One region of the Lysinibacillus sp. NPDC097868 genome, then DNA from elsewhere that is predicted to be linked to it. Evidence: riboswitches for the same ligand, from Rfam matches in the RefSeq annotation. Region 1 holds a riboswitch; each other region holds the start of a gene.
What was found. A riboswitch is a leader RNA that binds a small molecule or an ion and turns the genes downstream of it on or off. The one in region 1 is predicted to bind cobalamin.

Region 1 (10,295 bases):
AAATCGATTTGTCGAAATTCAAGGGAGATATTATTAAAATCGGGCAGCATGCATCATGTGATTTTAAAGCAAGTCATATTCGGTATGTTGAAAATGGCATGCAGTTTACGATGCATCACAATATGAAAAAATATGACGTTTTCGTCCCTGGATTTGGAGAGCATCAAGTATATAATGCATTAGCCGCGATTGCTGCTATTAATGAATTAAATGTACCGATTTCTTTAGCAATTAAACAATTAGTGTCATTCAAGAAAATGAAAAAGCAGCTACAACTTTTTGAAGGCATTAATAATTCACTGTTAATAGATGATACTTGGAGTTTAACAACGACTTCATTAGAAGCAGCTTTAAAGGTCTTAAATTCAGTAGGAGAGGGCATGAAAAAGATAGCCGTTATTGGAACGATCACCGATTTAGGATCGTGGGGTTATGTTATCCATGAGCAAGCAGGAGAGTTAATCAATCGCATTGGTGTAGATGTGCTAATTACAATAGGAGAGCATGCCCGAATTATGGCTGATCATGCAGTGAAACTAGGATTTAGAGACCCTGTTTATACTTTTAAAAATAGTACACTCGTCTATAAGTTATTACATGAAATAGTAGATGAAAATACAATTGTCCTGATAAAAGGAGATATGTATAGTAAACAAATTTCCAATCTGGCAGCAGATTTAAAAATAAAAAAATCATTTAGAGATACAAAGTAATGATGGATGCAATGACAACAGGATAAATACTGTGTCACATGAGGTCATTTAATAATATTGTATAGTAATCTACTAGAAAGGAGCGCTCTGAATAAAAGATAAAGTAATTCAACAAATAATAGTCGTTGCTAGAAATAGGGATGGATACGCTCCTTTACCCAAACTTCTAGCTATCATTTTTCATACTATAATAATGAGAGGGGGGACGGAGTTAACGTGCAAAATATAAGTGTGACTGTGATTAGAAAGTTACTACAAGGGGTTTTAGTAAGCGGTTCTGAGCAGTGGTTTGTCAAACATGCTATTTATTATAACCGCCATGATTTGACACAGAAAAATACACTAATGTTCATTAATAAAAGTGAGTCTATTAATTGGAAGGAAATCGACCAGAAGGGGCCATCCCTCGTCATTTCAGATAAACCTTTAAATGAACTTAAAAACGCACTCGATAATACAACCGTTATTCAAGTAAAAAGTACTTTGCAGGCGTACTGGAAGTTTATTGAATACTATAGAGGCCTTTTTGATATACCAGTTGTCGCATTAACCGGAACATGTGGGAAAACAACAACAAAAGAAATGATTAAACATATTGCAAGTAAAGATTGGAATGTGCAGGCATCAGTTAGTAGCAAAAATGAGCCTCGCCAATCTTTACCGTATTTAACGGGCATCGATAAAACAACGAAAGCAGCTGTATTTGAGCTAGGTCTGGGGAATACAGGTAACATCAAACATCAATGTATGATCTACAAACCAACAATTGGAATTATTACAAATATTGGTGTGCATCATTTAGATGGATGTAAAAATCTTGAGGGCTATATAAAAGCGAAAGCTGAAATTTTAGAAGGGTTATCGGAGGATGGCACGTTAATCATCAATGGTGATGATGAAAATACAAAAAAAGTACCCTTGCATAAATTTAAAGGGAAAATTATCACTATTGGCGTTCAGCAGCATGCAGATTACAAAGCTTCTAACATTGAATTTACGAACAACGGCATGAAATTTATCCTGCAAGTATCTAATGAAAAGTATACGATCTTTGTACCTGGTTACGGAGAACATCAAGTGTATAATGCGCTAGCGGCTATCGCAGCTATAAAGGAAATGGGAGTGTCTATCCAAACTGCAATCTCGCGTTTAAAAACATTTAAACCGATGGCAAGGCACCTGGAATTTTCAACTGGTATCGGTGAAAGTACCATTATAGATGATACATGGACGAATAACCCAACATCGGTTGAAGCTGCTTTAAAGGTTTTAGATACGATAGGAAAAGATAAAAAAATAATCCTTATATTAGGTGATATAAAGCGATTGGGTCTTTTCGAAGAAAAGTATCATCGTGAGATTGGTTCTATGGTGGCACAGAGAGATGTTCAAATGCTTATTACGATTGGAAAAAGAGCTGAAGATATAGCAGCTCAAGCAAAAAAAGATGGAACAACTGCGGAGGTTCATATATTTAAAGATGTCACAGGTGTACTAGAAATACTTAAAGCAAAACTTGATAAAGATACGATTGTATTAATAAAGGGCCCTATGTCTAGTCGATCCATGATTGAATTTGCTAATCAATTAAAGGAAAAATAGCCTTTTCTAAGGCCGTACTAGCGACTACTCATCAGTAGCTATTTTATGCGAAAGAATCCTTATGTGCTTAGATAAAATCCATTTTACGGTAATGTAAGGTTCCGCTGATTATATCAAAAACATAGCATACAAAGCGTGGTAATTACACTGCTTGTATGCTATGTTTTATTATTTTTATAGAGTGAAGATAAGACGTCGTGCTGTCAAATAGCAGCTGATTTTCTTAAAATACGCGTTTTGCTGTTAAATAATGCTCTTTATAGTAATCAACAAAGAGTACTCTAGTAGTAACACCACTTGAAGTTGGAATGATGATACGCTGATCTCCAGCATAGATACCTACAAGGGAAGGGTTTTTTGACCCTTTCACACTATTAAAGAACACTAAGTCGCCCTTTTTTAAATTGGCGCGTGATACCGTAGTTCCTTTAGCCATTTGTTCTTTTAAGGTTGTTGCGCCAAGTTTTACACCGCTCTTACGATAGACATATTCTACGAAACCAGGTGCTGTAAAACGTAAGCTTTGTTCTTTATTTAATGAGCTTATTGTTACTTTATTTTTATAAGTTAATGCATTTTCAACAACTGTATCGCCTTTCGTCGCAGGGTTAGCCGATAGTAATGTTGGTAATACTCTTCGTGCAGATACGTAGTTGTCAGTATAATAAGGCTTACTACTCATATCCGAAATGACGATATTTTGCTTGGAATCAGCCATATGAATAATTTTGTTATTTCCAATGTACATGCCTACATGATCGGGGTCTGTGCCCGTTTTTTTACTTTTAAAGAAAACTAAGTCGCCTTTTTGCAATTGGCTTTTAGGAACAAATGTCCCTTGCTGGATCATATAATTTTCATTATAAGTCCCAATATCTACTCCATTCTTTTCAAAAATATACATAATAAATGAAGCACAAGAAAACTTGTAAGGATATGTAGACTTGTAAACTGAATTACTATATGTGGCCTTACCAATTAAACTTTTTCCTGTTTGAATAAGTTGCTCAGCTTTCGCTGCGACAGCTTTGTCATTATGTTGTGCATTTGTCGTTGCAGCCTCAACTTTGATTGGTTCAATGGATGCTTGAACGATTCCGAATGAGCTAAATCCAATCGATAATGCTAGTGTAGTTTTTAAGAATTGTTTTTTCATGCTGTTTTTACCTCCTGTAAGCGAGCAGTAAATTCATATCTGTTTGCTTGCTGTTGCAATAATCGTAGCATGAAAAAGTAGGGGTTCTGCGAGGTAAATGTTTCCACAGGGAGCCGTACTTTATGTAAAAACCTTGATATATAAGGCTTTATCGCTTGAATTTACAGTTTCATTACAAATGTTTCAGTTTGATAAATAGTGCATACAAAAAACACTAGTAACTATGCATTGTTACTCATAGAAATAATGCTAGGCAATGTGCAAATAGAGAAATCAAAATAAGGGTAAGGAATGATATAAAAATAACTTTATTAGTCAAAGTGTACTTATAAAAGCACGTATTATGGGAATTTTATTGTTGATCATTAAGTGGGAAATATATAGTTCGAGTCATGGGTATTATAGGTAATATATGTTATATTTAGGTAGAAATAGATTAAAGCTTTGCCCGCAAATATTGGCGAAATTAGTTGTTCAATAGTAGTAATTTATATAATTTCACGAACGAATTTCACGAACGAAAGGGGAAAATAGTATGTTGCAAATACTTAGGTTCAAAACAATTAGAGCTAAAATTTTAAGTGCTTTTTTCATTGTTGTATTTTTCATCGCCTGTTTTAACACCTATAGCTTTTTCGCCAATAAACGTGTTATTGCTGCTGGAGAAGAAATTGTTAATAAAGAATTACAGTTGTTAACAGCAAGTGAAAAGTTATCATCGACCATTAGTGTTCGAACAACTGCTGCTAAAAGCTACGTCCTAACAGGAAATCAAATTTATAAACAGGAATTTGATGATTATATAAAAATTGCAGAAGAAAATAATACAATATTAAATGATTTGTCGACAGATAAAAGCTTAACGGCAACAGTTGAAAAAGCAAGACAATGGCGAAGTTTTGTACAAACGAAAGTATTTGATGAATATGATAAAGGAAATATAGAATTGGCTGTTCAAAACCTTAATTCTGTTGATAGTCTCGCAGTAGAAATTAGAGAAGGATACGGGGACCTTGCAAGTGCAAGAGAAGCATCTATTAATAAGCTTGGGCAGGAAATGATCGCTCAATCGAAGAAAACGATGAATGTCGGTTTAATGATAGGAGTAATCACAACTGTAGTTGCAATTGTAACCGCTTACATATCGGCGTATATGATTGCTAATCCGATAAAAGCAGTAATAGAAAAAATATCGCAAATGGCAGATGGCGATATTAGTCAGCCCTCTTTGCCTGGAAGAATGAAGGACGAAATCGGCTTACTTGTGCAATCGACAAATACATTGAATAGTAAGCTCCATGAAATTATTGGTTCTATAAATGTTGTTTCAGGCAATGTTGCTGCCAACAGTGAACAACTTGCACAATCTTCTTTAGAAGTGAAAACGGGTGCAGAACAAATTGCACTAACAATGCTTGAACTAGCGGGGGGCTCTGAATCACAAGCACAAAATGCAGGGGATTTAGCGCAAATGATTGATACATTTAAAATAAATGTCCAGCAAGCCAATGCACAAGGCATAGATTTACAAGGCTATTCGAGTGAAGTATTGCAACTTACTACAAATGGCCAACATTTAATGAATAACTCAACACAGCAAATGTTTGCTATTGATAAAATTGTCCAAGAGGCTGTTGCAAAAGTAGAAGGCTTAAATAGGCAATCACAGGAAATATCTAAATTAGTTTCTGTCATTGACGATATTGCCAATCAAACCAACTTATTAGCATTGAATGCTGCAATCGAAGCGGCACGTGCAGGGGAGCAAGGCAAAGGTTTTGCTGTTGTGGCTGACGAAGTGCGCAAGCTTGCAGAACAAGTATCATATTCAGTGACGGATATTTCATCTATAGTAACACGAATTCAAAACGAAACAGTTGGGGTAACAGCATCACTTCAAACGGGGTATGAAGAAGTGAAAAGGGGCACAGAGCAAATTACGACTACTAATACTACCTTTGAACAAATTGCCTCTGCTGTTAATAGTATGGTTAGTAATATTCAAGGGATAACAGAAAACTTGCAGGGCATTTCAACAGCAACTGAGCAAATCAATCGTTCTATCGATGAAATTGCAGCTATATCAGAGCAGTCTGCAGCTGGTGTAGAGGAAACGACTGCCACAATTGATCAAACAGTTGCAACAATGGATGAAATCTCGAAGAATACAGATTATTTAGCATCGATGGCAGAGAATTTAAACAAAGAGGTTCAGCACTTTAAACTGTAAATAAAAAAGCAGCCATCGATGGCTGCTTTTTTTAAAATTTAAATTGGCTGAATAATTTCTACCCGATTACCAAAAGGATCTCTAAATTCAAAGCGCTCAAAATTCGGAATTGGAACAGAATCGAGGATTTCGATATGATGCTCTGTTAATATTTTTTTCCAATATGCTACATCTTCTACTTGATAGGCAATATGCGCTTTCGTTGTTAGTCGATCAAAGCCGTCTTCTGTGCCAACATGTACTTCTTGATGACCAACTCGTATCCAAAATCCACCACGCCCTTTAAGGGATTCTGGTTTCTCTATTTCTTTGAGCCCTAACACATGGCAATAAAACCCTTTCCCTTGCTCTTCGGTACCTTTTGGAATCGTTAATTGTACGTGATGTAATCCGACAATCATAGTAATCCTCCTCAGTATTTCTTGTTATAACTATATATTCAACAAATTCCTTTAAATACCTCTTTGTTAGTAGATTGTTATATTATGATGTCGTCAATCAGTACAATAGAGAATTACTAAAAGAACTATGTACCGAAATAATATACATATCTTCATAAAAGTTATACTTTTCAGAAAAATGTATGTTATAGTAAGAAACATAATTAAATATTGTGTAAGAGTTGGTGCCAAATGAAAGTTTGGCTTAAAAGGGAAGTCGGTGTAAATCCGACGCTGTCCCGCAACTGTAAATCGGAGCAAATCACATATGCCACTGGGGAACTGGGAAGGCTGTGAGGCGTGTTGATGAGAAGCCAGGAGACCTGCCAATGTCTAGTACACACCAAATAACCTACGTGGAAATAGGTGGTGAGATGTGACCGAATCGGCACTGTGCGACTAACGAATATATACGATAATTAATATATTATCGTATCGCCTCGTCATAGCTAATTTAGATATACATTAACTACCATTTTCCAAAAAAGGAAGATGGTTTTTTTATTTTAAACCAGAGGAGAGAAGTAATATGACGTATACAACGACTGTAATAGGCTACCCATACATAGGGGAAGACCGTGAATGGAAAAAGGCATTAGAGGCATTTTGGAGAAATGAACTTACAGAAGAAGATTTTTTACAAAAAATGAAAGAAATTCGTCTTGCACGCATCGACAAGCAGCTTTGTAGCGGTATAGATATTGTCACTGTTGGGGATTTCACCCCGTATGACAGAATGCTTGATACAGCGATGATGTTTGGCTTAGTGCCAAAGCGCTTCGGCTGGCAGGGTGTAAAGGTTGATTTACAAACGTATTACGCGGTAGCGCGTGGAAATAAAGAAGCTGTTGCTAGTGAAATGACAAAATGGTTTAATACAAATTATCATTACATTGTACCTGAATATGAAGGACAAGCTCTGCAACTAACAGACAATAAAATACTTGCAGATTTCCTTGAGGTTAAAGAAGTATATGGCATTACTGCAAAGCCAACGCTAATCGGGCCATATACATTTTGCAAGCTAACAAAAGGTTACGATAAAGTATCACAAGTTGCGTTTATTTTAGCACTACTACCACTGTATGCGCAGGTTATCCAAGAACTAGTATCAGCCGGTGCTGACTGGGTTCAATTAGAGGAGCCTGCATTAGTCACATCATTAGATGAGGCAGAGGTCAAACTTGTGCAAGAAATATATACACAATTAGCAGCGGCTGTACCAGAGGCTAATATTATGTTACAAACCTATTTTGAATCGTTATCAGCTTATAACACACTTATTGAACTCCCTGTACAAGGATTTGGCTTGGATTTTGTTCATGGCTATACGAAAAATATGGAGGCGCTACGTCAATTTGGCTTTCCACATGATAAAGTATTGGCAGTAGGTATTGTTAATGGACGAGATATTTGGAGGGCAAATTTAGCAGAGGTAAGTACAACAGTTAGGGCAATTGAACAGCTGACTAGTGCACAGGAGCTGTGGGTTCAATCGTCATGTAGCTTACAGCATGTGCCGATTTCGACCGCACTTGAAACAAAATTAGAGCCTGTCTTGAAAAATGCGCTTGCATTTGCTGATGAAAAATTAGCAGAAATATCAGAGGTGGCTAAATATTTAAAAGAAAAAAATCACACGTCAAATCATACTATCTCTGAGAGCATGAAAGCAATTGAAGCATTAAAAAAACATTCCGTACGAAATAATCTAGCAGTTCAACAAGAAGTACAAACGATGTCAACAGAGGATTTTGAACGTCAAAATGATTATAATGCGCGTCAGATTATTCAACAACAGTCACTGCAGATACCCCTATTCCCAACGACTACGATTGGTAGTTTTCCTCAATCTGATGAAGTGAAGCGCACACGTAATGCATGGCGTAAAAAACAGCTTGCAGATGAAGCATATGCTGACTTTGTCGCACAAGAAACGAAACGGTGGATTGCCATACAAGAAGATTTAGATATTGATGTACTAGTGCATGGTGAATTCGAGCGTACGGATATGGTGGAATACTTTGGTGAAAAACTAACAGGCTTCGCTTTTACAGAAAAAGCTTGGGTCGTTTCGTACGGCTCACGTTGTGTGAAACCACCGATTATTTACGGTGATGTTGCATGGGAAGCACCGATGACAGTGAAAGAAACTGCCTATGCACAAAGTTTAACAAATCGATATGTGAAAGGAATGTTAACAGGTCCCGTTACGATTTTAAACTGGTCATTTGTACGTGACGATATCGCAAGAAAAGATGTAACCTATCAAATTGCACTTGCACTAAGGAAAGAGGTTGAGGCACTAGAAGCGGCTGGCATTGCTATTATTCAAGTCGATGAACCTGCATTACGTGAAGGCTTGCCTTTACGTAAAGAAAATTGGGGCGAATATTTGGATTGGACAGTGAAGGCTTTTAAGCTCGCTACGGCTAGTGTAAAGGATGAAACACAAATTCATACACATATGTGTTACTGTGAGTTCAATGATTTTATTGAACCAATTAGTGCATTGGACGCTGACGTTATATCTATAGAGACGTCACGCAGTCATGGAGAGCTAATTGCATCACTGCAAATAAACCCATATGAAAAAGGGATTGGATTAGGTGTTTACGATATTCATAGTCCTCGTGTGCCAAGCGAACAAGAAATGTTAAGTATCATGCAGGATAGCCTCCAAGTATTATCGACAAATCAATTTTGGATCAACCCAGATTGTGGTCTAAAAACGAGAAAAGAACCTGAAACAGTTGCAGCGCTCGCTCATATGGTTGCTGCTGCCAAAACATTACGACAACAAGTACAGCAATCAACATATTGATTATCTAGAATAAGAGAAAACGATCTTTTCATTACAAGCGTACTCTAAAAAATAACATCCCCTGAGAGGCGAAAATTCTCAGGGGATTTTGTCTGTATTTTGGACAAGATAGTCTTGTTACATGTTTATAACAAAAACTAAAATATTTGTTTTATTTAAAACAATGAATTTAATGTGAAATATTTAATGAAAAATTATTATAAAAACTAGTATTTCGGAATTAAAAAAATAATAATATTTTGGGAATTAATTAAGGTGAAATTAAAATTTTTGATAATTATTTTTGCTAAAATCAAGTAAAAAAATGTTATTTTATTTTTTCTGAATTTTTAGTATTATGATGGAAAATAAAATATATCTTTGTTTTTAATCTTTTAAACAGATTGATAAGGACTTTCTTTTAATTAATGGTACGACTGGAGATGCAAAGGAAATTAACGGAGCGAAATGGCATTTCTTTAAAAGTGATAAAACAGGTAAAGTAGGTGCAAGTAAAGCTGTGTTAAAGTATTTGAAGTCAAAAGGAATTCCTTATGAAATTTATGATTAGAAATAAAAGTTGACATAGAATTTTGATTATTTATATTAAAATATCGTTGGTAAAGCTAAAATCGGAGGGAATACAAATTATGACTTTATCCCATAGTCGTCTATTAATGATAAAAGCATTAAAAAAGCTAGTAGTACCTTATTTAAGAGAACATGGTTTCAAAGGCTCGTTTCCACATTTTAGAAGACAAAATGAAGAGCATATGGATGTCATTACTTTTCAATTCAATCGTTATGGTGGCTCTTTTGTGGTAGAAGTAGCTATATGTGGGAAAGATGGTTTCACAACGAGTTGGGGGACAGAAAATTCCTGCAAACAAAGTAACTACATATGATCTAAATTTAAATGATCGTTGTAGACTGAGGGAAAATACAAAGAAAACTGGTTATAATGACCCTTGGTTTTATTATGAGGAAGCAAAGGCAGACGAAGATTTTGAACAAGTAGCATCAAAAGTACAAATTCGTATACAAGATGTTTCTGATTACAATTGGATAAAAAAACTAGTTTCATTAAACGAGGATTGGGAATAATCGCAAATGAAAAATCAACTATATCATTTATCGGTGCTTTTATAAATGAGTTCGATGAGGCACCGGACTCATTTATAATTTCGTTGGAGGGAATACGAATGATGACTTTATCCAATAGTCGTATACTAATGATTAAGGCGTTAAAAAAACTAGTAGTGCCTTATTTAAGAGAACATGGCTTCAAAGGCTCGTTTCCACATTTTAGAAGACTAAATGAAGGGAATATAGACTTAGTAACTTTTCAATT
Region 2 (10,295 bases), 470 kb from region 1:
ATGGGATGGAAACGTATATTCAGGAAGATGTTATTCGCACAAAGGAACAATTAATAGATTATTGTAAATCGTATTTATTTCATAATTTAGTGAATGGTGACGCCTTAATTATTCAGAATGCGTTCCATGCAGCAAAAGTAAGAGATGGTGGTCGTCTCACAGAGTTAGACGAACTTTGCGGCGCTATCAAACTAGCAAAAGAATCAAGAGATGCTAGTGTCAATGTTGGCAAGCAATTCATACGAACAGTGGCACCTCTTATGGACAGCCCTTTATTATTGCAATGGCAAGAAAAGATAGCCAAAGAAGAAGTGCAAGGCCATTACGCAGTTCTTTATGCGATTTATAGTGAAGCACTTGGTGTAGATGTCTATCATGCAGTGATGACTTATATGTATGCATCCATTAGTGGATTAGTACAAAATGCTGTTCGTGCTGTGCCGTTCGGACAAAATACAGGTGTACAAGCATTAAATAAACTTCTTGTTTGTATAGAGGAAGCTGCGGAAAAGGTCATGACCTTAACGATAGATGACCTCTCTAATAATGCTTTAGGTATTGAACTAGCATCGATGAAACATGAATTTTTATTTTCAAGATTATTTATTTCATAGAAAGAGAGTGGATATAAATGACTCCAATTCGAATTGGTATAGGAGGCCCAGTTGGCTCTGGGAAAACATCTTTAGTAGATCAATTAACACGTGCAATGCATGAAAAATACAATGTGGCAGTAATCACAAATGATATTTATACAAGAGAGGATGCCCAGTATTTAATTACAAATGGTGTTCTAGAAGAGGACCGTATTATCGGAGTAGAAACAGGCGGATGCCCGCATACAGCTATTCGTGAAGATGCCTCGATGAACTTTTCTGCAATTGATGACTTGAACAAACGCTTTGAAGATTTAGATATTATTTTCATTGAAAGTGGTGGAGATAATTTATCTGCTACATTTAGCCCAGAACTTGTTCATGGCTATATTTACGTAATTGATGTGGCTGAAGGACAGGATATACCTCGTAAAGGTGGCCCAGCATTAACACGTTCAGATTTACTGCTAATCAATAAAACATCACTGGCACCTCATGTTGGTGTAGACCTAGAGGTCATGGACCAGGATGTGAAAAAAATGCGTGCTGGACGTCCATATATTTTTGCAGACGTTCGTTCTCAAACAAATGTCGACAAGGTTGTTGAATGGATTCAGCATCACATGTTACTTGAAGGCGCCGAAGCAGCTGACGTGAATGCTTAATCAAGGAAAAGTGAATCATTATGGCAAATTAGAGATGGCATTTGAGCCAAGAAGGGGCTATACACGACTTGTTCATGTATACCAGCAGCCGCCGTTGAAGGCAAGCAGAGAATTGTATGCTGACAATAAGCCAACTGCCACAGTTTTTATAATGGAATCATCTGGTGGAATGGTAGCGGGTGACCGAAATGAAATCTCTGTAAAACTTGCACCAGATAGTCAAGTGAAATTAAAACAACAATCCGCTCTAAAAATTTATCCTTCTCACAATGGTGAACGATGCACGCAAGAAATTACGGTGGAAATAGCAGAAGGGGCAAGATTAGAATGGCTACCTGAGGTGACCATTCCTTTTGAACGAGCGAAATTTCAAGTGAATACAACGATTCGCATGGCAGAAAACTCTACATTAATATGGGGTGAAATTATTGCACCAGGTCGAGAAATGCGAGGAGAAATCTTTGATTATCAATCCTTCCGATCCAAATACAAAATCTTTGTTGAGGAAGCTCTAATTGCATTTGATTCATTCCATTTTAAACCTACGGAAATGAACCTTTCTACGATTGGTCTGTTAGAGATGGCATATTATATCGGTTCGTTATGGATTGTGTCTCCACAAGTTGAGAATCTCAATATACGAGAATTACAGGAAATGATCCAACAGGAGAGTTCAATTCAGGCAAGTGTTACAAAATTAACAGATCATGCAATCCATTGTAGATGGCTTTCAAAAGAGCAGCGAACACTTCACAAAGAAATCAATCGCATGTTTGAACATGTGGCAACAATACTTTAAATTTCTGTGGTGATGAAGGAGATAGAGAATTGAAAAAGTTTTCAGTATTTATTTTATTATTCATACTTAGTCTTGCTGGCTGTAGTAATGAGTCTAGTCAGGGCGAGGAAAAACAGCCATCCGCTGCTTCCTCTTCAAAAGCAAATGAGCTTATTTATGCATCTGAATCCGAATTTGCAGGGTTAAATCCAATTTTAGAGGAAACGAATTTAGATGCATTACTTTTTAGAGGTCTTATGCGCTTTGATGAACATAATGTACCAGTATATGATATTGCCAAAAGCGTTGAAATATCGGATGACCTGTTAACGTATACAATCATGATTCGTGATGATGTGACATTTCATGATGGGCAAGTGTTAACAGTAGATGATGTAATGTTTACTATTAACAGTATTCTTGATGATACAAATGGGTCTTATTTAAAGTCAGATTTTATCCATGTTACTGCGATGCAAAAAGTAAATGACACAACGATGATAATCCAATTGGATGAACCATTTACGCCAATGTTAGATAAATTAACAGTGCCAATTTTGCCGAAGTATGTCTTTGAAGGACAAGAGATGAGAACGGCTACGTTTAACCAAGAACCTATTGGTGCTGGACCTTATATGGTTGAGAAATGGGATAAAGGAACTAGCTTAACGCTTAAAGCATATCCATCTTTCTTCGGAACAAAAGCATCCATTGAAAAAGTCATTTTTAAATTTATTCCTGATAGTAATGTTCGTGCATTACAACTAAAATCGGGTGAGGTAGATATTGCCTTACTTGATCCGAATCAGGTTGAAGAACTTTCAAAAGTAGAGCAGTTAAAAATGTATGAAGTTGAATCAGCAGATTATCGTGGCGTGTTATTTAATATGAAGTATCCACTTTGGAAGGATGTCAATGTTCGAAAGGCGATAAGCTACGGTACAGATCGAGCTGGCATTGTCAAAGGTATTTTACATGGTTATGGTACAGAAGCGTATTCGCCGCTACAAAAGCATGCCTATGTAAACGAAAATATTGAACATTATACTTTTGATGTTGAAAAAGCAAAAGCATTATTAGAAAAATCAGGCTGGTTATTAGCAGATGATGGATTCCGCTATAAAGACGGTAACAAGCTTGCCTTTACTATTACTGCACCGATTACAGATACAGTTCGCGTCAATATGGCCAATTATGTCGCGCAAGGCTATAAAGAAATAGGGGCAGATGTAGAAGTAGCTGCACTTGATTGGAGCAATATCGTTATTGAAGAATCACAAGCGTTTATGGTGGGCTGGGGAAGTCCGTATGATGCCGACCACCATACGTACAGTTTATTCTATTCTGACGAATCTAGCGTAACAAGTGCCGGCTACAATTATGGTAGCTATGCAAATGCGAAAGTAGATACTTTGCTAGAGGAAGGAAGAACAACTGTCGATCCTGAAAAACGTAAGGAAGTCTATATGGCATTACAAGAGGAGCTAGCAGAAGATCCACCGTTCGCTTATTTTGCCTATGTTGATGCTGTTTATGGCATTAATAAAAATATTAGTGGTGTTAAAGAGCGTATTTTAGGTCATCACGGTGCCGGCTTCTTATGGAATGTCGAGGAGTGGGAATGGAATGATCGCTAAGTGGATTGGGAAGCGAGTGATAATGGGGACAATTGTCCTCATTATCGTGAGCTTCCTCTCTTTTTTCATTATGCATGTTGCACCTGGCAATCAGGCGGCGGCTTATTATGGAGGTAATGCTCAAACATTAACAACAGCTGAGCAAGAACGAATTGAAAAAGCGTTTGGCTTAGATAGACCAGTCCTTCTTCAATATGGCACTTGGCTAGGTGAAGCGGTAAAAGGGAATTTAGGCTATTCTGCAAAAGAAGGTAGACCAGTAATAACGATTTTATTAGAGCGTTTACCGAACACATTACAGCTGGTGGCACTCACATTATTTATCGTTACAATTGTCTCTACTTGGCTAGGTTTACGGGCAGGAATGAAAGAAGGTTCTTTATTGGATCGAGGATTATCCATCTTTAGTCTTGCGAGCTCTGCGATTCCCCCATTTTGGCTAGGTATTGTCTGTATTATAATTTTTTCGCTAAAGCTTGGTTGGTTTCCTTCTTCAGGTATGAATGATGTGCGTGAGAATGGAGGTTGGCTTGATCGTTTAAATCATATCGTACTCCCTCTAATCGTTTTAGTGATTTCTCATGTTGGTATATTCGCACGTTTTTTACAGGACAGTGTTAAGGCAGAGAATCGTAGCTATTATGTCCAAGTTGCGCGTGCAAATGGAGTACCAGACCGACAAATAAGAAACCTCATACTTCGGAATTCTGTTATTCCGTATATCAATTATATTGGTGTGACGATTCCTTCATTCTTTGGTGGTTCCATAGTAGTTGAAACACTTTTTGGCTGGTCCGGTTTAGGATCACTGCTAGTGAAATCAGTTATGGTCAAGGATTTTCCTGTACTTATGGGAGCCATTCTGATTATTGGTGTTGTGGTGGTCATTTGCTTATTTGTAATCGACGTTTTAATGATTTGCATTAACCCTAGATTGAGAAGAGGGAAAATAGTATGAGAAAACGACAGAAGATGCCACTATTTTGGCTTGCACTTCTTTGTATAATATTAGGAACAACCATCTTCTCCTCAATGTTGGCACCTTTTGAGCCAAATGCAATGGATATGAATCATATTTATGAAGCACCTAATCTTACACATTTACTCGGTACAGATCAGCTAGGCAGAGATGTTTTATCACGAATACTTGTTGGGGGGAAAGTGACACTTTTCATCGCCATTGTGTCAGTCGTCATTTCTAGCATTATAGGCATTATCTACGGTGGTATTAGCGGTTTTGTTGGTGGTGCCGTCGATGTAATTATGATGCGCATCTTAGAGGCTTTTTTAACGATCCCATCCTTGGTAATTGTGCTTGCCCTGCAAGCAATTATGCAAGGAAGTGTTTGGCGAATGGCAATGATTATCGGATTCACAGGCTGGTTTGTCACAGCTCGAATCGTGCGCTCGGAGTTTATTCGTTTGAAGGAAATGGAATATGTCCAAATGGCTAAAATGTTCCGTACCCCATTGTGGAAAATATTATTTAGTCATTTATTACGTAATAGTTTGCCAGCCATCTTTGTCGTGACGATATTTAATTTTGCTGGTGCGATTTTTACCGAAGTGTCTTTAAGCTTTTTAGGTATCGGTGTGCCGCCAGCCATCCCATCATGGGGAACGATGCTGTATACAGCGCAAAATGATTTACTCGTTGGTGCTTGGTGGATCGGCCTTTTTCCTGGGTTTATGATTTTTGCGACGATATTATGTGTGCAAGCGATCGGGAACACTTTCAAACAAGGAGGAGAACGATCACATGTTTAAAATCGACAATTTAACAGTTCGAGTGAACGATAAAAATCTCATCCACAATATCTCGTTAACTGTGCCGAAAGGCCAAATTACAGCAGTTATTGGTGAAAGTGGGAGTGGGAAAAGCACAACCGTATCAGCTATTTTAGGAATGCTCCCGCCACAAGCTGAGGCAACAGGGGCAGTGTACTTTAATGGGAAAAATATAATGGCGATGTCAAAAAAAGATAGGTTACTGTTACGAACAAAGCATATCTTTACTATTTTTCAAGATGCTACAAATAGCTTTTCTCCTACCCAAAAAATGAAACAACAATTGTATATGTTTACTGCCTTACGAATGGGCGAGGAGAAAGAAATGTTTGTGCCTAAAATGACCGCTATATTAAAGGAATTAAACTTGACCGATGATGTATTAAATTGCTATCCATTTGAGTTGTCAGGTGGTATGCTGCAACGTTGCATGCTAGCCTGTGCATTGTATAATGAGCCAGACATATTGATAGCTGATGAACCAACTTCTGCCTTAGATATGTTACATCAACAACATTTTATTACATTACTAAAAAATCTTCATGCTCAACTGGGAACAACTATTATACTGATTACCCATGATTTAGGAGTTGCAGTTTCACTAGCGGATACGATTGTTGTGATGAAAAATGGAGAGATTGTCGAGAAGGGGCAAGCGACAGAAATTTTTGAGCAACCAAAACATCCGTATACAAAACGGCTTGTCACAAATCATTTTTAGGAGGCGTTTTAGTTGCTTCGGGTAGAAAACGTAAATAAAAGCTATCGAACAGGACAGCAAGTGTTAGCAAATATAAACCTTACTGTAGGAGAAGGCGAAATCGTCGGACTTGTAGGAGAAAGTGGAAGCGGTAAAAGTACTTTAGCCAAAGTCATTATGCAGCTAGAATCACCTGATAAAGGGACCTTAAATTTTCAAAATCAACAAATCACAAAGAACAATCGGAAGTCCTTTTATGAAAAGTGCCAAATTATATTCCAAAATGCTAGTAATGCTTTAAACCCTATGTGGACGGTTAAGGAACTATTAAAGGAGCCATTGCAGCACCAAAAATTCTTGACGGACACCTATTTACAAACGATGCTTGAGAAGGTCAAGTTATCAAACGATATATTACAATCTCTGCCCTCTGAACTTAGTGGTGGAGAGAAGCAAAGAGTAAATTTATTACGCTCACTTCTAGTTGAACCAAAATTGATAGTATGTGATGAAATTGTTTCTAGCTTAGATCGCTTAATTCAGCGGGAAATTATCGATTTATTAATTACGTTAAATAAAGAAAGAAACATGGCTATTTTATTTATTTCCCATGACTTAAAAGCAGTTTCATATTTAAGTGAACGGATTTATGTAATGAAAGCTGGCGAAATTGTCGATGAACAGTACAAGGAACAAGATGGATTTAATTTCACCGATAGCTATGCTCAAAAGCTATTTCAAGCGATGGAAAGTGAATGATATTTGAAAATAATTAGCTTTGATTTGGATGGAAAAGTATCATTTTTACGAATGTACTCAACACTATACTAATCTGTAAGTCCAAATAGATACGTTGTACTGTTCATTGACATTGAAATTCCATTACTTTACAATATGATTTAATAGTATACTAGCGATACTATAAATTTTATTACAACTGAATAGCGTGTAGTAATAGGTGTAAATTGCGTGCAATTTACTGAAAAGGGAAGTCGGTGTAAGTCCGACACTGTCCCGCAACTGTAAATGTGAGCGACTTTTCGAAGACCACTGTCAAATGATGGGAAGGTGAAAAGAAGCAATGATCATAAGTCAGGAGACCTGCCTGTTACAAGTACACACCAGTAACCTACGAGGAATAGGAGGTGGCATGTTGACAAAACAGAATGTTCTATTCGTCCCAGTACGTCAAACGACCAAAACCAAAGCAAATATAGGGATACGGCATCGAGCCAAATCTCTCCAATTGGTGCAGTGTTTGATGTTGCTGGATGAATGATAATGATTAGCCGGATGACGGATTTCCTCTCAAAACAGGAAATCCGTTTTTATGTGATCTAAACATTTGTTTTGAAAATATGTACGAAACGAGGTGCACGTATGACGAAGATTCATGTTTGTACAACACAGGAAAAGCAATATGAAGATATGAAGATTTGTAAACTGCCGCGCATTGAAGTTGCCAAGCAGCCAAAAACTAGAATGGTCATTGAAGCACTTGTTGATCAGTTTTTAGCAACAGGACTTATTCAAAAAGAACGTTTATTTAATCAAATTTTCTATAATAAAGACATCATTTGGATTCAAAATGAGGTGTATGAGGGCTGCCTATTTGCTAAGGCAAGTGTGGCGGATGAGCTGAAAACAAAAAAGAATGGCTTTATGATGTACATGCCAACAAATCCAATTGTTTATGAAGTAAATGGTGAGCCGTATCATTTAATAACACGTATTGATTCGATTCGAGCTAAACCAAATTTAGATAGGCTTGATTTAGAGCCGAAGCCCATTTTAAGTGCTGCAAGAGTCAATGATTTACTTTGCTCGATGGTTATGCGGTTCTATCACACCTATTTAGAAGAGTTGTCGTTAGTAGTTCATACAAATCAAGATAGTAATAAAATAGTACATTTAATAAAGTATGTAGAGTCCGAATATGCTCAATTTCTTCAAAGGGTTAAAGATTTAAATGATTATCATTTAAATTGGCATCCACGAGGCAATGGTCATCAATTATTGCTCCAATTAATTGAGCAATTACAAATTTTAAAGAGTAAACCTGGTTCGGTTCTTGTTGATTTTTCGAATAGTAATGGTTACGTAATTGTGGAATCAGCTAATACTTTTGTTGCGAAAGCAAAAAAGGCTTTATAGGATTTATATAAAAGGCATCGAGATATTCTCGATGCCTTCAGTCATTTATTATGGTAAATAATATTGATGAATTTTGCCGTTAACTTTTGAAATCGCCAATAAAAATGACTAAATAACCGATAAAACCATCCCTAATCGCTATTATGCTATTGGAAAATGCTGTTTCTCGGATGATTACAAGCAATGCATGGCTTCTTTTGCCTCATACCAAGGAACTGAATAGCCCTTTCCTTTCGCACAAAAAATACTGGAGGATGTATAGTCGGGATCTGCCTGTTTATTGTAATTGATTTGCGCTATTATTTCTTCACTATTATGGCATTTATCGTAGCCATCAAATTGTAACGATATTGACCCTTTGCCGTTCGTATAAGCAGCGAATGTAGTACTATAATGCATAAATGTTGCAACGGGTACACGTCCTGTTAATGTTACTTGTTCCTCTGTTAATACGGGGGCATCAAAAGTACCATCTGCTTGCTGGATATCGTTCATCATACGACCGATAAAATCATTCGATGCTTTCAATTTAAAGCGATAATATGGTTCAAGCAATATATTTTCGGCTTGCTCTAGGCCTTGTCGAAGTGCACGGAACGTTGCTTCGCGAAAATCGCCTCCCTCTGTATGCTTGATATGAGCACGTCCTGTCAAAAGGGTGAAGCATACATCCGTAACGGGGGAGCCAGTTAAAACACCGTGATGGTCTCGTTCAAATAGATGTTTTTCAATTAGTCGTTGGTTTCCAACTGATAAATCATCAGCATGACAAGCATTAACAAAAGTGTTACCAGTTCCACGAATATTAGGTTCCATTAACAGGTGTACTTCAGCATAATGTTTTAAAGGCTCGAAATGACCGTATCCTGTTACAGTCGTTACGATTGATTCCATATATAAAATTTTTGGCTCACCAAAAGTAACAGAAAGTGAAAAGCGATTTTTTAACACTTCAGCAAGTACTTCAAGTTGAATAACACCCATAATATGTACATGGATTTCTTGGAACTTCTCATGCCAAACGACTCGCAACGATGGTTCCTCGGCTTCAAGTAAACGGAATACTTGTAAAACCTCCTTTATGTGTTGTTGTCCATCATACTGTACTTTAGCTTGTAACGTAGGCACGAGCTCATATGGCTGAGGAGGTATTGTACTACCTAAAATATCACCGACTTTTGCAAGACTAAGCCCCTTTACCGCGAAAATTTCTCCTGCTTGCACTTCTTGTGTTGTGTCAAAACGGCTTCCATTATATAAACGAATTTCAGTTATTTTTTCAGTTACATCACCAAATGTAAAGTCTTGGCGTGTATGTAAAGTTCCGTGCAATGCTTTGATAAAAGTTAACCGTTGAGAACCATCATGGCGAATTTTAAATACCTCACCTTGAAATGATGCTTGAAGGTCGAATTGAGTCTCCGTCAGTAGGGGAAGCTGTGATAAAAATTCTTTTATTCCAATATCCTTTAATGCCGCACCAGTAAAGCAAGGAAATACTTGCTCTTGTTTAATCAACTTTTGCAACTGTAATAGGCATGTTTGTGCATCGAGAGTTTCTGTCAAATAGGCATCGAGTAGTTGTTCATCACGTTCAGCTAGCCACTCAGCAATGTGGCTCTGGACTTTATCTGCACGCAATGGATCGTCTATTAAAAGTACGTCGTTTGAACATTCATTTCGAAGCTGCATCATAACTCCATCTACATTAGCGCCTTCACGATCTATCTTATTAATAAAGAAGAAGGTTGGTACGTTGTATTGGCGTAGCAATTGCCACACGGTTTCAGTATGACCTTGTACACCCTCAGCAGCGCTTACGATAATAATGGCGTAATCCATTACACGAATGGCGCGTTCCATCTCTGGTGAAAAGTCGACATGCCCAGGTGTGTCGATTAGTGTGTATGTATCATCACCAATTTGCATCCGTCCTTGTTCCGCGAAAATGGTAATACCACGAGCTTGTTCGATAGT
Region 3 (10,295 bases), 460 kb from region 1:
CACCAATTAGAAGTGATGGAGCTTGTAAAAGAGTTAAATCGTAAATACAATATGACCGTTATCATGGTGTTACATGATATTAACCAAGCTGCACAAAATAGCGAACGTCTGATTGTCCTAAAGAAAGGGAAAATCCATTACGACGATTCACCACATTGTGTATTATGTAAAGAAATGTTTCAAACAATTTTTGAAATTGATGCTGAAATTTATATGCAAGATGGAAATCCAATCTTTACGCCGTTAAAATTGTGCTCAAGTCTTTGTAAATGATAGTTGCCCATGCTTCTGATAGAAATATGCAGCAACTCCAACATCCATAAAAGTTAACTTATTATAATGAAGAAAAGGAGATTTTAAATATGATTGGTATAATTTATTACGCTTATGGCGCACCGAAATCTTTAGACGATGTAACACCTTATTTTACACATATAATGAAAGGTAAAACACCACCACCTCATGTGATTGAAAACGTTACGGCACAATTTAAAAAATTAGGTGGTATTGATCCATTAGCAGCAAATACGGGACGTATTGCTAAAGGGCTGGAACATGCTTTACAGCATCGCTTAACACAGCCTGTAAAAGTATATAATGCATACAAGCATACAGAACCTTATATTCCGGATGTTGTTAACACAATGCTTGCAGATGGGATTACAACTTTTATTACGCTACCTGTGAATCCGATTATGTCTACAGGCGCTGCTGCATTTCATGATGAAGTTAGTTCGTTATTAGCTTCTCATGACGTTAAGGTCATTCATGCGAAAAATTGGCATTTAAACGATGAATTACTTGCTGTATATAAAGATCGTGTTCAACGTGCATTTGAATGGATTCCTGTTGAAAAACGAGCACAGACGCACGTTTTATATACAGTCCATAGTCAGCCAATTGATCCCGAAAAAAACGATAACTACGTACGCCAGTTTTCTGAATTAGCTGAAGCCATTTCAAAAACAGTTCAAATTGATAACTGGCATATTACATATCGAAGTGGTCATGGGAAAGGTGACTGGCTAGGTCCAAATGTAAAAGATACGATTAATTCATTGCAAGGCGAGGGTGCTCAAGGTATCGTCACATGTGAGCTCCTTTCTCTATCAGCGGATATTGAGTCCTATTTTGAAGTCGGATATGAATGTCATAGATTATGTGAGGAACTTCAAGTTGAATTTGCCCAATCCGAGTTTCCGGGTGATAGCTATGATACCATTCAAGCTTTAGCTGCAATTGTGGAATCCTTTATTCCAGCTCATAACTGAGCTAGTTGGTATCTTTACATGTAGACTTTCTTAAATTAAATTGCCATCTGATGTCGAGATTTCATTGATGTCAGATGGCTATTCGTTTTTAATCAGAAAAGCAAACGAGTACAAAAGAACAAAGAAGGGTTAGATCGCTCTACAAAAATAGTATAAATGAAATCTAACAGACGGCAGATTCTTTTTAAAATCTTTTTTCTGGATAAAGTAAAAGAAATGTATGGTAGTAATAGGGCTTACGATAGTGGCTAAAATGGTTTAACAGATATAAACTTATATTAAGAAGTTTATATTATATATCATCTTCAGTTTAATATAGGCTGCAGTAGGTAGCATAATAATTCCTTGAGATTCTATGAATAGTCGTCATGTAAATCAAGCTATAATTCTTTGGAACTACTGACTATACTGTTTATTATGCTTAACTAGCTAGTTGTTTTCATTTATTAACAGTTTGTTAATCCTAAAGAATATAATGAAAAGTTACACTATAAAGAATTCACTTTTCTGGATTTACTTTTTACTTGAAGGATGGTACACTTAATTGTGTTCAATAACAATATATTGTGTTCGTTTTATGTAGGTACTACTATATGTAGTTTAATAGGGAAGTTCGGTATATCCGACGCTGTCCCCGCAACTGTTAAGCTGACGATGATTTAATCCACTGTGCATTGGTATGGGAAGGATATCAGAGAATGAAGCAAAGCCAGGAGACCTGCCTATAATAAAACAAATCAACCTTTCTTCGGGGAATAAGAAATGGGGACGTGACTATTATTTTGCTTTTTTACGTTTCTAACTTAGGCTGTCTCTCCCAAGAGATAGCCTTTTTATATTATGAAAAGAGGGAATTTAAAATGAAACTTTATACTAAAACTATATGCCCAAAATGTCTTTGGGTCAAATCGGAATTACAACGCGCAGGACTTGAGGCAGAAATTGTGAATATTGATCATGACGAACAAGCAAAGCAAAAAATTATGGACGCAGGCTTTTTAAGTGTGCCTGTTCTTGAAGTAAATGACACATTTATAGGAGATGTCAAAGAAATTGTTTCTCAAATTGAGATGATTGCAATATGATCGTTTATGCCAGTCGTACAGGTAATGTGCGAAGTATTGTTACTAAATTAGATGGTGAATCAATTGAAATATATGATGGATTATTGTTGACTGAGCCCTATCTTTTAATAACATACACAGACGGCTTAGGTGATATTCCTGCAAAAGTAGCCCGCTTCTTAGAGCAAAACAGGGAATTTTGCAAGGGAGTAGCTGTTAGTGGTAACAGTAATTTTGGGCACCATGTGTTTGGCGGAGCTGGTGAGAAAATTGCAGAAGCCTATCAGGTCCCCCTAGTATGTAAATTAGATTTACGGGGATATCAGGCTGATTATGAAGTCATACAAATGTTTTATGAAACGAGGGTGAAGGGATGAAAACATACTTAAAGCTTAATAATGAGGTGCTTAATCGCTATAGCACGACAGGTCAATTAGAGCTTGAAAAGGACCGTGAAGCAACACGCCGTTATTTTTTAGAATATGTAAATGTGCGTCTACGTTATTTTATTGATATTGAAGAAAAAATTCGCTATTTAGTTGAAGAGGGTTACTATGAGAAACAATTTATCGACATGTATGATATAGATTTTATTAAACATCTATACAAAAAAGCATACGATTACAATTTCCGCTTCCCTTCTTTTATGAGTGCGAGTAAATTTTATGATAGCTACGCAATGAAAAGTCGTGACGGAGAAGAAATTTTAGAAAAATATGAGGATCGTATTGTTATTATTGCTTTATATTTAGCACAAGGGAACACTGTCTTAGCAGAACGTTCTGTTGAGGCAATGATGGAAGCGTACCAACCAGCCACGCCAACCGCATTAAATAGTGGGAAAAAAGCACGTGGCGAATTAGTAAGCTGCTTTAAACTATCAATGGACGACTCAATGAATAGTATTGCTGAAAATATTGGTTATTGTTTGGAGCTATCACGCCTTGGCGGAGGCGTGGGGGTAAACTTAACAGATTTACGTCCATTAGGTGACCCAATTAAAGAAATTTTAAATCGTGCAAGTGGTGTTATCCCGGTTGCGAAACTTTTAGAAAATTCTTTTAGCTATTCGAACCAGCTTGGACAACGAAACGGCTCTGGCGTTGTCTATCTAAATATTTTCCACGCAGATATAGAAAATTTTATTTCATCGAAAAAGCCAAATGCGGATGATAAAATCCGTCTTGCAACGCTATCAACAGGTATTATTATTCCAAGTATTTTCTTTGAACTTATGAAACGTGATAAAGATATTGTGTTGTTTAGTCCATATGATATTTATAAAGAATATGGTAAACGGATGTCTGAAATCTCAATTACTGAGATGTATTACGAGTTATTAGATAACCCGAATATCCGTAAGATTAAACGCTTGAATGCGCGTAGACTTTATACAGAAGTGAAAAAAGCACAATTTGAATCAGGCTATCCTTTCGAAATTTTCGATGATAATGTCAACGATGTACACCCACTCAAAAATATAGGTCGTGTAAAAATGTCGAACCTATGTACAGAAATTCTACAAGTACAGGAAACAAGTATAATTACTGACCAAAATGAACCAAATGAATACGGGCTGGATGTATCGTGTAACCTAGGTTCAATTGATATTCATGCCGCAAGTAAAGTAAATGATTTTGGAACATTAGTTGATACCGCAATGCATTTATTAACGAATGTGTCGCAAATGACGAACATCACGAATGTACCGCCTGTAGCTAAAGCAAATAAGCTAATGCATTCGGTAGGGCTTGGTTGTATGAATTTGCATGGCCATCTTGTTACAGAAGGAATCATGTATGGTTCAAAGGATTCGATTGATTTTATGGATAGCTTTATGGAAGCGATGAACTATTATTCACTTAAATCATCTATGGAGATTGCTAAGGAAAGAGGCGAAACTTTCTACCGTTTCGAGGATAGTGATTATGCTTCAGGCGTTTATTTTGATCAATATGTAAATAAAATCGAAGTAGAGCTCTCACCTGTTGTATTAAAAGCACTAGGAAATATTCCAATCGTGACATCAAAAATGTGGGAAACATTAAAGCAGGATGTTATGCAATATGGTTTATTCCATTCTTATCGTTTAGCTATTGCACCAACTGGTAGTATTTCATATATTCGTAGCTGTACCGCTTCGATTGCACCAAGTACTGAGCGTGTAGAGGTACGTGATTATGCGGATAGTCGAACAATTTATCCAATGCCACATTTAACAAATGAGAACAGTCATTTATATGTTGAAGCATATGATGTGAATCCATATGATTTAATCGATTTATATGCAGCATCTCAAAAACATGTAGACCAAGGTATTTCGATGACGCTGTATGTAACTGATAACTGGACAACAGAACAGTTGGCTAAAATTTATATTTATGCTTGGGTAAAAGGGATTAAGTCTGTTTATTATGTCCGTCAACGTTTGCAAAGCTTAGAGGAGTGTGTCGCATGTCAAATATAATTTACGAAGCGGTCAATTGGAATAAATCAACGAGTGAACTAGCACAAGTATTTTGGGACCAACAATGGAAACAAATTTGGTTTCCAGAAGAAATTGCAGTAAGTAAGGATATCCAACAGTGGAAAAATTTCGAGCACCAAGATACGTATAAGAAAGTATTTGCAGGCTTAACATTACTGGATACAGTTCAAACTAATATTGGGATGAATCGTGTTGCTGCTTTTACAACAGATCTTCAAGAAAAGGCTGTTCTTACTGTATTTGATGCATTTGAAGCGATACATGCAAAATCCTACTCATATATATTCACAACGCTTTGTACAAATGAAGAAATTGACGCGCTGTTTGAATGGGTAAAGAAAAATGAATATCTACAATATAAGGCTAATAAAATTGCAGATATTTATAATAGCATTGAAGAAGGGGATTCAGAAAGTTTATGGAAAGCGATGTTCTCGTCCGTTATGCTAGAATCTTTCCTTTTCTACTCTGGCTTCTTCTATCCATTGTACTTAGGAGGGCAAGGCTTTCTTCGCAATAGTGCAGAAATTATTTCCCTTATTTTACGCGATGAATCCATCCACGGTGTGGCAGTAGGCTTCTTTGCTCAAAATTTATACAAGCAATTTTCTAAAGAAAAGCAAGAAGAGCTGACATTATGGGGTTATGAATTATTGCTGGATTTATATCAAAATGAAATGAATTATACAGAGGATATTTATGCTGAAACAGGTTTATCGCCTGAAGTAAAAGCTTACGTTCGCTATAATGCTAATAAAGCGTTAATGAATGTTGGATTTGACCCAATGTTCCCGGAAGAAGAAGTTAATCCTATCGTTATGAATGGTATTCGCAATGAAGGCTCAACCTATGACTTCTTTTCACAAAAGGGTTCTACTTACGCAAAAGCAAAAGTAGCGCCAATTACAGATGACACATTTAAATTTAATCGTTAAGGATGAAAATAATGAACTTAGACGTAAAAATCAAAAGAATTCATGCTGATGCATTGCTACCTTTGCAAGCAAATCCAGGTGACGCTGGAATGGATCTTTATTCAATAGAAGCAGTAGAAATTCCTTCGGGAGAAGCAAAATTAATAAAAACAGGCTTACAAATTGAATTACCAAAAGGGACAGAAGCGCAAGTGCGTCCAAGAAGTGGACTAGCATTAAAACATAGTGTAACTGTTCTTAATAGTCCAGGTACAATTGATGAAGGCTACAGAGGGGAAATTGGCGTTATTTTAATTAATCATGGTAAAGAAACATTTATCGTTGAGAAATCAATGCGTATTGCACAAATGGTAATCCAGATTGTCCCTTCTATTCAACTTCTAGAAGTAAATGAATTATCCCAAACTGTTCGTGGCGCTTCTGGATTTGGAGCAAGCGGAACAAAATAAGTTCGTAAGGATTAAGTTCGGTATTGTCCCGAGAGTGCCAGTCACCCAAACAATTTACACACAATTTCGCAGTTACTTATTTAGTTAGAAAAAATAGCATGTTTGACTTGCCATATAAATTTGAAATAAAAAATTAGACAATCAGATGCTTTTATTTCTGACTTGTCTTTAGTAGCGATAGATCAGGATCTGAAATTTGGATTTAAAGCAAGTTTACGGAATATATAAAAGCACCTTTTGAAGTGCCAGATGAAGTATTAATGGCAATTGAATTGACTAAAGATTCTTTGACTAATGTTCAAGGAACAGTACATTATTTAAAAGCCATTATGAGTGAGAGTTTATTTATATAAATAATTTGCAAAAACCCTGTATTTTTATAGGGTTTTTTGTATGTAGATTAAACTCCATTTTGGATTAAACATGATCTTTAAATAACAGTAAAACGATTGTTTTATTTTCTAGAAGCTGGAGGTTTTGCACCGTCTTTAAATAACAAACAGTGTTTGCAATATAAAAAGTCTTTAATATAAATGTTAATAGAACTTATGGTAATATAAGGTATGACGATAGTAGTGAAAGATTTTCATAGTATTACAATAAGAAAGGAGCATTATAGATATGGGGATAAGAAAGAGTGCACTATTATTGATATCACCTTTATTATTTTTAGCTGCTTGTAGTGATGATGAAGACGATAATAATAAAGAAAAAATGTATATATCTTCAATTCAGAAAAAGGAAACATTCGAAATTCAACAACCTGCTAAATTGAATGTTGCTCGAGGATTAATTGTTAGTAATATGAATAATACTTTAAATATTAATGAAATTGAGAAGGGGTTAATGAATTTATCAGTAAATTATTTTTCTCCAAATAGTTTTTATATGCAGGAAGGCCAATTTTTAGATAAAAATACGATTAATCAATGGTTAGCTAGAAAAACTGAAGAAGGCCTAGGTTTAAATCCACCAATAGAAAATAATACTGGTAATGTTTTAGAGGATGAAAAAGCGAATCCGCTCATTTTATCACATGTGTTAGAACAAAATTACATTAACAAAAAAAGTGGAAAAATAGAAGGGATATCATTAGCCATATCATTAAATGAATACTATGACATACGGGTATCTGATGATAAAGGCTTGATTTATACAGACCAAGTGAAAGTTGATAATAATGACGATGATGTAAATGATGTAGGTAATTATGGTAAAAAAATAGCTGAAACAATAGTAAAAGATATAAGAAAAAATGAAGCAATGCCGAATGTGCCAATCTATTTAACGTTGTATCAAGAATCCAATAAAAATGATATACTACCAGGTATTTTCTTAGCTGAAACCTTTATTGCGGAGAGCAAGGATAAAATAGATAAATGGACTGAGATAGATAAGAGAGATTACACGTTCCCTTCCGATGCCTTATATAGTTTGGACCAAGATACATATAATAAATTATTAAGTTTTAAAGAAGAAATACAAAAAAATTTCAAACATTTAAATCCTAAAGCATTTGGAAAGCTGCGATATGAAGACGGAAAATTAGCAGATATTAAAATAGAGGTACATGCACCTTTAATAAATGATACGGAATTGATTGGTCTTTTGCAGTTTATTAGTACAAAATTAAATTCTATTTTATTTGACTATGTTCCTGTTACGATTCGTATTATCGATCAAAAACAAGATGTTGGAATTGTTTTATGGGACCCAGAAGAAAAACAAATTTTCGCAACCCCAATATAGTGCCAGTCACCCAAACAATTCTGATAATTCAATAGTTCACTTTTCGGCTCCTTAAAAAAAGAGTATTATTAAATAGGAAGAAACTCTATATAAAAGGATGACGTTTGGATATGAATGAGCAATTAGTGGATTGGATTATTCGCTTTCAAAGGGATAAAGATATTGAAGCACTAGCGAATTTAAAAGACTATTGTTATGAGATGATTGAGCCCTTGATTGTGGAATTTACAGCGAAGTATGGTGAAGATGCAGGAGCGTTATTACGTTTAAAATGGGATAAACGGTTTTATTTTATTTTTACGAAATATCAGGTGAATGTAGGGCTCCCTTTAGATACATTCGTGCAAAATACGTATCGATTTTATTTCATGCAAGTATTAAAAAAGGCTGGCTATTTGTGACAGAAAAAATCCCTTGATTTGTGTAAAAGCAAATCAAGGGATTTATGATTAAGAATATAGTAAATCTTCTGCTAGCTGAGTAAATATTTCGCCTATGATTGTTTCTTCATCATATACCGAGGAGCCTGTATTTTCTTCAGGCTGGGCGAACGGAATATGAGCTATTACTTGGGTTTGCAGTAAATCTGCCAAGTGTTCGGCTCCACCTTGTCCAAAGAGATAGTTTTTTTGACCATCTGCCCCTGCAAAATAAGCCATATTTTCTACTACACCAAGAATAGTATGCTTCGTATGTTGTGCCATCAAGCCTGCACGGGATGCGACATGAGACGCGGCAAGATGCGGTGTTGTCACGATGATTTCTTGTGCTTGTGGAATCATCGCAGCCATATCAATGGCCACATCTCCAGTTCCTGGAGGTAAATCAATCAAGAGATAGTCCAAATCGCCCCATACCGTATTGACAAGGAAATTGCGAATCCATTTGTTGAGCATAGGACCACGCCACATAACAGGCTGATTCCCATCCGTGAAAAAGCCCATCGACATCAATTTAACCCCATGACGTTCAATTGGAATCGCTGTTTGATCAAGCATAGTAGGCTTTTGGTCAATGTTCATCATAGCAGGAATACTAAAGCCATAAATATCAGCATCTAGTATGCCTACACGTTTACCAAGACGGGCAAGAGCGACCGCTAAATTAATCGTAACAGTCGATTTCCCAACTCCGCCTTTGCCACTTGTGATGGCAATGAATTGCACACCAGAATTAAGCTGCAACATGTGTGGCATTCCTTGTGCATCAACATTTTTTTCTTGTAGAGAGGCGGTTAATGCACGACGTTCCTGATCTGTCATAGCGCCAAAGGTAATGGCAACACTGGAGGCACCAATCGCTTGTAATGCCTTCTCCACATCATGCTGGATTTTCGCTTTTAACGGACATCCCGGTATCGTTAAAATAATATCCAGTGATAGATGAGTGTCGTTTATATGAATATTGCGCACCATATTCAATGTGACGATACTCTGATGAAGCTCAGGATCTTGAACTTGTTGTAATGCGTTAATTACATCTTCTTGTACTAACATATCAGAACCACCTTATTCTTTTAAACCTTTGCCAAGTCCCTTTAAGAAATGGACCCCAAAATTGAGCGCACGATTGACATCTGGATCATTTAACATTTTTACAAGCTTAAAGGCACTTACTTTTTCATCGGATTCAAGTGCTTTGTTGGCTTCCTCCACACCTGAATTTAAGCCATCAATTAGCTTAGTCGTTGTTTCAGGATTTAGTTCCGTCAATGCTCCCGCAACCCCCATTAAATTATTAATGATATTGGTTACAGGTTTACGTGTTAATTGTCCAAGTGCAACATGGGCGACTTCTTCTTTGGCTTCTAGTAGTTTCATGGCTGCTTCTAATGCACCGATATCATTTAATTCAGCCATAATACGCAACACTTGATTGACCGCTTCTTCTTGATCAGATAGCAGTTGTTTAAGATTGTCTAATTTTTGTTCCTTTAGCTGTTCTTCTGTTACTTGTTGTTTTTTAATATTTGTAATGGGTGCAGCCATGCTCTCACTCTCTTTCGTTTATGGTTGTTAAGTGAACGTAGCCAGGACGATTCCATTTTCGTTGTACCTCAACACCATTTTGAGGATGACGCTTTTTATAGCGAGGGTTAGTGCGAGGAAGTGGTGTTTTGCCTTTTGCTTTTAGCACTTCTACTCGTACTTTTGTTTGTTTATAAGCTGGTGTTGATGTATTAATATCTGCTGCAGGACCAGTTAAGAAGTTGATAGCTGAATCTTTGCTAACAGAGTTCATTGGTAAAAATAATTCATTTCCTTGTACGCGATCTGTAACAAGGGCATTTAGCTTTAATGCGCCATATGGAGATACTAAACGGAGTAGGGCTCCATCTT

Region 2: another riboswitch for cobalamin. It lies ahead of ACIQXJ_RS06750 (hypothetical protein); the one in region 1 lies ahead of metE (5-methyltetrahydropteroyltriglutamate--homocysteine S-methyltransferase).
Region 3: another riboswitch for cobalamin. It lies ahead of ACIQXJ_RS11455 (glutaredoxin family protein); the one in region 1 lies ahead of metE (5-methyltetrahydropteroyltriglutamate--homocysteine S-methyltransferase).

What each region holds. Positions count from the first base shown of each region.
Region 1 is NZ_JBIWBS010000001.1:1,837,237-1,847,531, reverse strand. Features, by position in the region: gene ACIQXJ_RS09125 (Mur ligase family protein) at 1-713, shown strand, start outside; gene ACIQXJ_RS09120 (UDP-N-acetylmuramoyl-tripeptide--D-alanyl-D-alanine ligase) at 930-2,315, shown strand; gene ACIQXJ_RS09115 (C40 family peptidase) at 2,539-3,471, opposite strand; gene ACIQXJ_RS09110 (methyl-accepting chemotaxis protein) at 4,007-5,701, shown strand; gene ACIQXJ_RS09105 (VOC family protein) at 5,740-6,102, opposite strand; cobalamin riboswitch at 6,308-6,486, shown strand; gene metE (5-methyltetrahydropteroyltriglutamate--homocysteine S-methyltransferase) at 6,671-8,965, shown strand; gene ACIQXJ_RS09095 (DUF4304 domain-containing protein) at 9,595-9,849, shown strand; gene ACIQXJ_RS09090 (hypothetical protein) at 9,791-10,048, shown strand; gene ACIQXJ_RS09085 (DUF4304 domain-containing protein) at 10,147-10,295, shown strand, end outside.
Region 2 is NZ_JBIWBS010000001.1:1,365,913-1,376,207, forward strand. Features, by position in the region: gene ACIQXJ_RS06710 (urease accessory protein UreF) at 1-614, shown strand, start outside; gene ureG (urease accessory protein UreG) at 632-1,261, shown strand; gene ACIQXJ_RS06720 (urease accessory protein UreD) at 1,254-2,060, shown strand; gene ACIQXJ_RS06725 (ABC transporter substrate-binding protein) at 2,090-3,676, shown strand; gene ACIQXJ_RS06730 (ABC transporter permease) at 3,666-4,634, shown strand; gene ACIQXJ_RS06735 (ABC transporter permease) at 4,631-5,443, shown strand; gene ACIQXJ_RS06740 (ATP-binding cassette domain-containing protein) at 5,436-6,185, shown strand; gene ACIQXJ_RS06745 (ABC transporter ATP-binding protein) at 6,198-6,923, shown strand; cobalamin riboswitch at 7,104-7,287, shown strand; gene ACIQXJ_RS06750 (hypothetical protein) at 7,545-8,318, shown strand; gene ACIQXJ_RS06755 (GTP-binding protein) at 8,493-10,295, opposite strand, start outside.
Region 3 is NZ_JBIWBS010000001.1:2,302,104-2,312,398, reverse strand. Features, by position in the region: gene ACIQXJ_RS11465 (ABC transporter ATP-binding protein) at 1-273, shown strand, start outside; gene ACIQXJ_RS11460 (ferrochelatase) at 363-1,271, shown strand; cobalamin riboswitch at 1,836-2,011, shown strand; gene ACIQXJ_RS11455 (glutaredoxin family protein) at 2,132-2,356, shown strand; gene nrdI (class Ib ribonucleoside-diphosphate reductase assembly flavoprotein NrdI) at 2,353-2,712, shown strand; gene nrdE (class 1b ribonucleoside-diphosphate reductase subunit alpha) at 2,709-4,802, shown strand; gene nrdF (class 1b ribonucleoside-diphosphate reductase subunit beta) at 4,790-5,758, shown strand; gene dut (dUTP diphosphatase) at 5,770-6,207, shown strand; gene ACIQXJ_RS11430 (CamS family sex pheromone protein) at 6,829-7,956, shown strand; gene ACIQXJ_RS11425 (hypothetical protein) at 8,067-8,357, shown strand; gene ACIQXJ_RS11420 (Mrp/NBP35 family ATP-binding protein) at 8,406-9,452, opposite strand; gene ACIQXJ_RS11415 (helical membrane plugin domain-containing protein) at 9,465-9,944, opposite strand; gene fdhF (formate dehydrogenase subunit alpha) at 9,949-10,295, opposite strand, start outside.